DNA from 2 places in the Nocardia sp. NPDC052112 genome. Region 2 is predicted to be linked to the other one. Evidence: riboswitches for the same ligand, from Rfam matches in the RefSeq annotation. Region 2 holds a riboswitch; the other holds the start of a gene.
The links. Region 2 has a riboswitch for cobalamin ahead of metE (5-methyltetrahydropteroyltriglutamate--homocysteine S-methyltransferase). Riboswitches for the same ligand answer to the same signal wherever they lie in the genome.
Positions count from the first base shown of each region.

Region 1: another riboswitch for cobalamin. It lies ahead of AB0L58_RS32075 (CbtB-domain containing protein); the one in region 2 lies ahead of metE (5-methyltetrahydropteroyltriglutamate--homocysteine S-methyltransferase).

Region 1 covers NZ_JBFAWD010000021.1:250-5,505, reverse strand. The annotation lists gene AB0L58_RS32100 (ABC transporter ATP-binding protein) at 1-624, opposite strand, end outside; gene AB0L58_RS32095 (histidine kinase) at 893-2,194, shown strand; gene AB0L58_RS32090 (response regulator transcription factor) at 2,191-2,901, shown strand; gene AB0L58_RS32085 (hypothetical protein) at 2,920-3,411, opposite strand; gene AB0L58_RS32080 (CbtA family protein) at 3,448-4,230, opposite strand; gene AB0L58_RS32075 (CbtB-domain containing protein) at 4,269-4,463, opposite strand; cobalamin riboswitch at 4,494-4,646, opposite strand; gene mhuD (mycobilin-forming heme oxygenase MhuD) at 4,712-5,026, opposite strand.
Region 2 covers NZ_JBFAWD010000010.1:137,226-142,481, reverse strand. The annotation lists gene metE (5-methyltetrahydropteroyltriglutamate--homocysteine S-methyltransferase) at 1-2,201, opposite strand, end outside; cobalamin riboswitch at 2,349-2,563, opposite strand; gene AB0L58_RS21065 (pyruvate carboxylase) at 2,852-5,256, shown strand, end outside.

The sequences.
Region 1 (5,256 bases), on a different contig from region 2:
CAGCTTCCCGCCGGAGATCACGCCGACGCGGTCGCAGATCTCCTGTACCTCGCTGAGCATGTGGCTGGACAGCAGCACGGTATGACCATCACGGGCGAGAGCCGTGATGAGCTGTCGCATTTCGGCCATGCCCTGCGGGTCGAGGCCATTGGTCGGCTCGTCCAGGATCAGCAAGTCCGGACGACCGAGCAGGGCCGCACCGACACCGAGGCGCTGCTTCATGCCGAGGGAGTACGTACGGAATTTGTCGTCGGCGCGATCGGTGAGGCCGACGCGGTCGAGTGCGTCCGTCACATCGGCAAGCTCGAGGCCGCGGTATTTCGCGAGCACTCGCAGGTTGTCGCGGCCGGTGAGGTACGGGTAGAAGCCCGGCCCCTCGATGAGGACGCCGATGCGGCGGACCACGGCCGGATCGCCCGGGGTTCGGCCGAGCACGGTGGCGGTGCCCGCGGTGGGGCGGATCAAACCGACCAGCATTCGCAGCGTGGTCGTCTTACCAGCGCCGTTCGGGCCGAGGAAGCCGTAGATCTCGCCGGGCGCGACATTCATGTGCACGCCGTCGACGGCGGTGTGGGTGCCGTAGCGTTTGGTCAGCCCTGCGGTGACCACGATGGAATCTGTCATGCACCGAGAATCCGCCCCGACCAGGAGTGACACATCCGCCGCGGGGCGACGTTCGACATACGTACAGCGGCCTACGAAGCACCGCGACAGCGGTCGCTGCGACTGATTTCGCAAGCCCATGGTGAGTCGTCGGGAAGGCCCGAAACCTCGACCGACGGTCGCGACGTGACCATCGCGGGACCGAAGACCGCAGAATATTGCGGGGAGGTGGGCGAGCATACGTAGCGCGGCGGACGTCCTGGCGCGTTCGGGCTAATAGGCTGCAAGTGTGACAGCGCCAGGGGAATCGAAACGTGGCCCAGTGGTTCAGGACTGGGTGCTCGCGCTCGTCGTCGCGGTGATCCAGGTCGGCGGGGGACGCAATGCCAACCTGCGCCAGACCGGAGTGCACTCGCTCGACGCGTTCGGCTACGTGCTGTTGCTCATCGGACCGGTGGCACTGCTGCTACGCCGGTCCTACCCGCGGCCCGCACTGCTCGTGACGATCGCGTCCTGCGCGGTGTACCTGCTGCGCGGCTATGGCTACGGCCCGATTTTCATCTCGCTGGTGATCGCCTTCATCAGCGCCGCGATCGTCGGATCACGCTGGTGGACATATCCGCTTGTCCCGATCGGCTATCTCGCACTGGTCTGGCCGCTGCCCGCGATAGTCGGGCATCCGGCCGATCCGTGGCTGGCATTCGGCATGATCGCCTGGCTGGGTGTGCTGGTTGCGATCGCCGAGGGGATTCGCCAGCGCAAGGCGGTGCTGGTGGCGCGCAGACAGCGTGCCGAGGCAGCGCGCCGCGATGAGGAGGCGCAGCGGGAACGGCGGGCCAGTGAGGAACGGCTCGCCATCGCACGCGAACTGCACGATGTACTGGCACATAGCCTTTCACTGATCAATGTGCAGTCCTCGGTGGCGCTGGAGCTGTTCGACAAGAAGCCGGAACAGGCCGAATCGGCGCTCGCGGCCATCAAAACGGCGAGTAAGGATGCGTTGGCCGAGGTGCACACTTTGCTGCTCGCGATCCGCAGCGGCAGCCCCACGACCGGTGCGGCAGACACCGCTGTCGAGCCGGTTGCTGAATCCGTGCCCGCCCGCGGTGAATCCGAACGGGCCCAAGACAATTCGGCTGCCCGCGACGCCGAGGCCCGCCCGCCCGCCCCGCGAAGCCCGGCCCCGAGCATCGCGGACCTGGACACACTGCTGCAGCGCACCCGCGCGGCCGGTCTGACGGTCGACACCCGCATTATCGGCACCGCGCACAAGCTGCCCAGCGTTGTCGATGTGGCGGCGGCCCGCATCATCCAGGAGTCGCTGACCAATGTGGTTCGCCACGCGCCCGGCGCGCAGGCCGCGGTGACCATCCGGTATGCCGCCGATTCGGTCGAGATCACCATCGACAATGCGCGCGCCACCGGCACGCAAACGAAGTCCGGACCGAGCGGCGGCAACGGGATTCTCGGCATGCGCGAGCGCGCACACGCCCTCGGCGGCCAGCTCATCGCCGGTCCGCGGCCCAGTGGCGGATTCCGCGTGGTGGCACGGCTGCCGTCCCAGGTGGGGACTCAGGAGGAGGCGCGATGAACGCAGGATTCCGGGGCGATTCGATAGGCGGTCGGGAGACGGGTGGGCCGGTTCGGGTGCTGGTTGCCGACGATCAGGCCCTGGTGCGCGGCGGTTTCGTCGCACTGCTCGACGCACAGGACGGCATCGAGGTCGTCGGTGAGGCCGATAACGGCGAACAGGCCGTCCGTATGACCCGCAGTCTGAGCCCCGATGTGGTCCTGATGGATATCAGAATGCCCGTCCTGGACGGACTCGCCGCCACCAGAATGATCGCCGAGGATCCAAAGCTCGCCGATGTGAAGGTGGTCGTCCTGACCACTTTCGAACTCGACGAATACGTCTTCGAAGCAATGCGCTCGGGTGCAACGGGTTTCCTGGTCAAGCACACCGAACCGGCCGACCTCGTGCGCGCCGTCCGGGTCGTAGCCGCGGGTGACGCCCTGCTCTCGCCCGGTGTCACCCGCCGCCTCATCGCCGAATTCTCCGCCCACGCCAAACAACCCCCGCCGGCCGCCTTCACCGAACTCACCGACCGCGAGCGCGAGGTAATGACCCTGGTCGCGGAGGGCCTCACCAATGCCGAAATCGGCGAACGCCTCTTCATGAGCCCCGCCACCGCGCGCACCCACGTCAGCCGCATCCTGATGAAACTGGATGCCAGGGACCGCACCCAACTCGTGGTGATGGCCTACGAATCCGGATTGGTCCGCCCCGGCTGGCAGTAACTCCATGCGAGATGGCCACTATCTGTGCGAAACCAACTGTTTCGCGGGCCGGAAGTAAGCGCGGGCGCTGTGGTGGTACATGGCGGGGATCGCGATGAGGACGGCCAGGATGTGTCCGGTGCGGAAGGTGCCGGTGATCACGGCGGACGCGGTCAGATTATCGAATAGGTCGCCGATTTGCTTGGCGGACAATATGGCTGCCAGGGGTCCGATGATCAGCGAGGCCAGACCGATTACGCCGATACCGAAGGTGAGCACCGTCCTGGCCCAGCGGGCACCGCGCGCCATCCGGACGGCGACGCCGAGCACCACCAGATAGATGCCGCCGCGAATGGCCAGACCTGTTGCGAGCGAGCCGATATCGGCGTCCGGCCGGTCCAATTGTCCGGCGGCGTAGGTAATGGCCTCGCCGACACCGCAGAGCAGTGCTGTGACGAGTCCGATGAATGCGACGGAAACCGAGCGTGGTGGGTCGGTTCGTGGCCGTACGGAAAAGGCAGTGCCGGTCATGAGACCGACACTGCCTTTCGCCATCCGAATTCCGGATCAGCCTGCGGTAGTGGCCGATTCTCGTACCGGAGTGCTATCGCGCGTGGCGAATTCGGTAAGCGCGGCGAATCCGAGGCCGAGGCAGGCCCACAGGGTGGCCGTCTCGCCGAGCGATGTCGCACGGAACTGCCACAGCAGCACCGCCGGGAAGTTGTCCTTCACCTCGTTGACGCCGGGCAGCAGGATGTACCCGAGCGCGACAATGAGCACGAATGCCCCGACCCCGGCGATCAGGCGGACCGTACCGAGTTGTGCGGCAAGCAGTTTGTAGACGAACAGCCCGATACCGACGGCAGCCAGTCCGAGTAGCACTGCCGCCAACCACAGCAGGGTGCGCTGGTTGATGGTGTCCGGTTCACCGACGGCGGGGGGATTGGCCGGGTACTTGAAGAACGGCACCGCCACGATCGCGGTCCAACCGGCCAACGCCAATCCGAGTGCGAGCTTCGGCCCCGACAAGGTGGTGTACCGGCGTGCGAAATACGCGACCGAAGCGAAGATCGCGCCGAGCGCGAGCCCGGCGAGCCCGAGCGCGAGGAACTGCCCGAACTTCTGCCCGGACCGACTGACCAGCGGTTCTGCTTCGTCACCGTGCGTATGCCCGGCTGGTTCGTTGGCGTGCTCGGCGGCCGGTTCCTTGGCGGTATCGGCTTCTTCGATGGAGATGGCGGCGTCGATCTTGGGCTCGCCGACGAAGTAGCCCACTGTCGCGGCCAGCAGACCGGCGATGAGACCGGCCAGCAGGCCACGGAGCAGCAGGGTCTTGAGCGATCCGTCCAGGGGGACGGCAGCCGACGGAGTCGGCTGGGTGGGTGAATTCAGTGGCACGGCACACCGAGCAGGTGACGTCCGTCGTGCATGAGCTCATGCAGGTACATCCCGCTGCGCGAGATGACGCCCTGGTCGAAGCCGACCAGGTACAGCGTGAGCAGTGCGAGAAGAACGACGCCCACTGCGATGAGCAGTGTGCCGAGTGAATCAGTTGCCCGACTCGGTGAATGCGCGATAGCCATTCGAGTCCTCCTAGGGATGCGCGTCCCGTGAGTTGTTCGGTACGAAGGTGCCGGTGTCTGGCTTTCCGGCACCGAGGACTCGGTGCAAGAACACAGTGGCGCGACCGCTTCGGAATTTCACCGAATTACCGCTTCACCCTCGCGTTTGTCATTCGAACTGTGACATCCGGTCGCACTCGCCGTCAATACGGCGGGCGACTTGCCCAGGCCGGGATGGGCGAGTCGCGCGCCGCGTCTTTCCAGCGGTTTCAGGAAGCGGACTCGGCCGCGACGTCGAGTACGACCTCGAATTCCAGCAGCGAGGCACCCGTCGACACCGGCTTCTGCCGCTCGCCCGCGTGCGCCTCCCGCGCGGGCCCGTCCCGCCATGCGGCGAACGACTCCTCCGAATCCCACTGGGTGACAACGAAGTACCGGTTCTCCCCGGCCACCGGCCGCAACAACTGGAAGCCGAGGAAGCCCGGCGAGCCCTCGACCGCATGGGCGCGATGGGCGAATCGCTTCTCCAACTCGGGGCCCGCGCCTTCCGGAACCTCGATCGCATTGATCTTCACAACAGCCATGCTTCGACGATACGTCCGCGCCGACCCAGCACCCCGCAGCGCATGCGCCGTAGTTCTTCGGACGCGAGTTGACGGCGAGACTTTCCGACACCGGAGCGAGTCTTATGAGCGACGTTCGCGCCCGTCTCGCGTCCGAGCCGTCGAAGCCCATGCGACGAAGTCACGAGACTCACCCATCCGGCGCGTGTACACCAAGTGCCGAGCGATTCGCACGGAGCGACAGCACGGAG
Region 2 (5,256 bases):
CGCGTCTTCAATCCGCAGTCCGGATTGACCCAAAGCCGTTCGGCGGGAACGGCCTTCAGTGCCGCCCGCAGCGACGCCGTGATCTCTTCCACGCTTGGCACCCGGGGTGAGTGGATGTCGTAAACGCCTGGTCCGACGCCGAGATCGAAGCCCGCGGCATTCAAATCGTCGAGCACCTCCATGTGCGACCGTGCCGCCTCGATCGAGGTCACATCGGCATCCAATCCCGCGATCGCATCGATGACCTCACCGAATTCCGAATAGCAGAGGTGGGTGTGGATCTGGGTGGCATCCGAGACTCCGGAGGTCGCCAATCGGAAGGCGCCGACCGACCACCCCAGGTATTCGCCCTGATCGGCCGCGCGCAGCGGCAGCAGCTCTCGCAGCGCGGGCTCGTCGACCTGGATGATCCGAATGCCCGCGGCCTGCAGATCGACCGTTTCGTCCCGGATGGCCAGCGCCACTTGACGTGCCGAATCCGCCAACGGTTGATCATCGCGCACGAACGACCAGGCCAGAATCGTGACCGGGCCGGTCAGCATGCCCTTGACCGGCTTATCGGTCAACGATTGCGCGTAGGTGATCCAGTCCACGGTCATCGGCTCGGGGCGCGCCACATCGCCGAACAGAATCGGCGGCCGTACGCAGCGGGTGCCATAGGACTGCACCCAGCCCGCTTCGGTGGCGGCGAATCCGTCGAGCTGTTCGGCGAAGTACTGCACCATGTCATTGCGCTCCGGCTCGCCGTGCACCAGCACGTCCAGGCCCAGTTTCTCTTGTAACGCAATGACATCCGCGATTTCGGACCGCATCCGCCGCATGTACTCGGTCTGATCGATCGCACCGTTGCGCAGTGCCGCACGCGCCAGCCGGATCGCCGAGGTCTGTGGGTACGAACCGATTGTCGTCGTCGGCAGCGAGGGCAACCGCAGCCGCTCGGCCTGCAATGCCCGTCGCTGCTCCGCGGGAGCCCGTCGGGTAGCATCGGGGCCGAGCGCGACCAGCCGCGCCCGCACCTGCGAATTGTCCAACCGAGGATCGGTGCGTCTGGTGGCGAGAGCTGCACGGACTGTGGCCAATTCATCGGTGATCGCTTCGGGTCCCGCGCTCAGTGCGGTCGCGAGCAGCCGCACCTCGGCGACCTTCTCCGCACCGAACGCCAACCACGAACGCAGCCGCTCGTCGAGGCCGGTTTCGCTCGCCAAGGTATAGGGCACGTGCAGTAGCGAGCAGGAACTCGACACCGCAACGGATTTCGCGCCCCCCAGCAGTGTCCCGAGCGTCGCCAAGGCCCGGTCCAGGTCCGCCCGCCAGACATTTCGACCGTCGACCACACCCGCCACCAGCAGCTTGTTCGCCAGCGCGGGCACGCCGGCCGCTTCGGAGAGCTCGGCGGCAACGGTGAAATCGAGTGCGATGCCTTCGATTTCGGTCTCGGCCAAGGCGCTCGACGCCGTATCCGGCCTGCCGAAGTAAGTGGCCACCAGCAGTGCGGGGCGATCCGTCGCGGCCGACAGTTCGGTGTAGGTGCGCCGTACGAGTTCGACTTCGTCAGCGGTCAGATCGGTGACCAAGACCGGCTCGTCGAGTTGTACCCACTCCGCGCCCGCCGTGGCCAGCAGCCGCAACAGCTCCCGATAGTGCGGCACCAACTCGTCGAGCCGATCCAGCGCCGCACCGCCGGTCGCCTTCGCCAGCTTCAGGAAGGTGATGGGCCCGACCACCACCGGACGTGCGGGCACGCCGAGTGCGAGCGCCTCCCGTAGCTCATCCAACACCTTCGACGGATGCAGCGAGAACACCGTCTCGGGACCGATTTCCGGCACGAGATAGTGGTAGTTGGTATCGAACCACTTGGTCATCTCCAGCGGTTCGACCGTTTCGGTGCCGCGTGCCGCCGCGAAATAGCGATCCAGCGGATCGGCGATATCGGCCACCCGCGGTGGCAGCGCGCCGAGCAGCACGGCGGTATCGAGCATCTGATCGTAATAGGAGAAGGTGCCGACGGGGATGGAATCCAGTCCGGCGCTTTGCAATTCGGTCAACTGGCGGCGCCGCAGGTTGCTTGCGGTCGCGTGCAGTTGCCGTGCGTCGATGCGTCCGGCCCAGTAGGACTCGGTGGCGCGCTTGAGCTCACGGTGCGGCCCCACCCGCGGGAGACCGAGAACCGTCGCGGTGAACGGGTTATGCGTAACAGTCACGAATTTCTCCAGTGCTGAGATCGAAGACCATCGCCCTACGAGCTAGCGGAGACCCAGTGACGTGCCGGCGTACCGACCGAACGACGGAGCCCGACAATCACACAGAGGTCCGCGCGCCCAATCCACGAGGCGGTGGCCGCCGGATACGGCGTATCCGACACGGCTGGCAGGTCTTCGGACTTGCGGGCACGGGCCTTCTGGCCGACCCCGGACGGGGCTCACCTACTGGCCGTCGCTTCCCGGGTGGTCACCCAGTGCTGATGACGGCGGTCGTTCCTGCATACCGCTGCGGGACAGTCCCGGATTCTCACCGGGTTCCCTCTCATCCGCGCACCGGCTGCACCGATCCGCGAACTCGACTCCGTAACGCGACGTCGGGGCTCCATCTCGTCAACGCACGGCGAACCAGCTGCAACACCAAGCATAGGCACACGCGCAACCCGGTTTGACGGCACTTGTGATCACGGAGACGGTCGCTGCCCAGCCGACCACGACGGAGCGAGTCTTGCGCGCGAACACGCCGCGCGAATGCGCGGCAAATTAACGCAGCATGAACACAACTTCGCAACTCTGCTAGGACTCGTTGTGAAGATTTCTGCTAATGGGACTTCCCTGTCAGGGCACGATTCCGCGCCGGGTACCTTAGTTCAATGTTCTCGAAAGTCTTGGTTGCGAACCGCGGTGAGATCGCCATCCGCGCCTTCCGTGCGGCCTACGAACTCGGCATCGGGACGGTCGCAGTCTTCCCATACGAGGACCGCAACTCGGTCCACCGGTTGAAGGCCGCGGAGTCCTACCAGATCGGCGAGCAAGGACACCCGGTCCGGGCGTATCTCTCGATCGAGGCGATCATCGCGGCCGCCAAGTCCGCGGGTGCCGACGCCATCTACCCTGGTTACGGCTTCCTGTCCGAGAACCCGGATCTCGCGGCGGCATGCGCGCGCGAGGGCATCATCTTCATCGGTCCGTCGGCCGATGTGCTCGAACTGGCCGGTAATAAGGCCCGCGCGATCGAGGCGGCCAGGGCGGCGGGGCTGCCGGTGCTGAAGTCCAGCGCCCCCTCCGCCGATGTCGACGAACTGCTGGCCGCCTCCGCGGACCTGGACTATCCGATCTTCGTGAAGGCCGTCGCGGGTGGCGGTGGGCGCGGGATGCGCCGGGTCGCCGATCCGGCACAGCTGCGCGAATCGATCGAGGCCGCATCCCGCGAGGCGGAGTCGGCCTTCGGTGATCCGACGGTCTTCCTGGAACAGGCCGTGGTGAACCCGCGCCACATCGAGGTGCAGATCCTGGCCGATCAGCAGGGCAATGTCATGCACCTGTTCGAGCGCGACTGTTCGGTGCAGCGTCGCCACCAGAAGGTGATCGAGCTCGCTCCGGCGCCCAACCTCGATCCCGCGCTCCGCGAGCGCATCTGCAAAGACGCGGTCGCCTTCGCCCGCCAGATCGGCTACAGCTGCGCGGGCACCGTCGAATTCCTGCTGGACGAGCGCGGCAACCACGTCTTCATAGAAATGAACCCGCGCATCCAGGTCGAGCACACGGTGACCGAGGAGATCACCGATGTCGATCTGGTCCAGTCCCAGCTGCGCATCGCGGCGGGGGAGACCCTCGAACAGCTCGGCCTGAGCCAGGACAAGGTCGCCATTCGCGGTGCGGCCCTGCAGTGCCGGATCACCACCGAGGATCCGGCCAACGGTTTTCGCCCCGATACCGGCCGCATCACCGCCTACCGCACCCCCGGCGGCGCGGGCATCCGCCTCGACGGCGGTGCGAACCTGGGCGCGGAGATCGGCGCCTACTTCGACTCGATGCTGGTCAAGCTCACCTGCCGCGGACGCGATCTGCCCGCCGCCGTAGCAAGAGCCAGTCGCGCACTTGCGGAATTCCGAATCCGCGGCGTCACCACCAATATTCCGTTCCTGCTCGCGGTGCTCGATGATCCCGACTTCAAGGCGGGCCGGGTCACCACCTCGTTCATCGATGAGCGCCCGCAACTGCTGACCCTGCGCGGTTCGGCCGACCGCGGCACCAAGATCCTGAACTACCTCGCCGATATCACCGTGAACAAGCCGCACGGCGAGCGGCCGACCACGGTGTATCCGCACGACAAGCTGCCCGCCATCGATCTGAGCGTCCCGCCGCCGGACGGTTCGCGTCAGCGGCTGCTGCGCCTGGGCCCCGAGGGGTTCGCGCAGGCGTTGCGTGCGCAGAAGGCCGTCGGCGTCACCGACACCACCTTCCGCGACGCACATCAGTCACTGCTGGCCACCCGCGTGCGCACCAATGGTCTGCTCGGTGTCGCCGGACATGTCGCGCGCCTGACGCCGGAGCTGCTGTCCATCGAGGCCTGGGGCGGCGCGACCTACGATGTGGCGCTGCGCTTCCTGTTCGAGGACCCGTGGGAGCGGCTGGCCGCACTGCGCGAGGCCGTACCGAATATCTGTCTGCAGATGCTGTTGCGCGGACGCAATACCGTCGGCTACACGCCGTATCCGGAGCAGGTGACGCGCGCATTCGTCTCCGAGGCGACCGCTACCGGCATCGATATCTTCCGTATCTTCGACGCGCTCAACAATGTCGACCAGATGCGTCCGGCCATCGACGCGGTGCGCGAAACCGGTACGGCCATCGCGGAAGTCGCGATGAGCTACACCGGTGACCTGTCGAACCCGGACGAGAACCTCTACACCCTCGACTACTACCTCAAGCTGGCCGAGCAGATCGTCGACGCGGGTGCGCACGTGCTGGCCATCAAGGATATGGCGGGCCTGCTGCGCGCTCCGGCCGCCGCGACCCTGGTGTCCGCACTGCGCAGCAACTTCGACCTCCCGGTGCATGTGCACACCCACGACACTCCGGGCGGTCAGCTCGCCACCTATCTCGCCGCGTGGCAGGCCGGTGCCGATGCGGTAGACGGTGCGAGCGCGGCCATGGCCGGAACCACGAGTCAGCCAGCGCTTTCCGCGATCATAGCGGCCGCCGCGCACAGCGAATTCGACACGGGCCTCAACTTGCAGAATGTCTGCGATCTGGAGCCGTACTGGGAGACGCT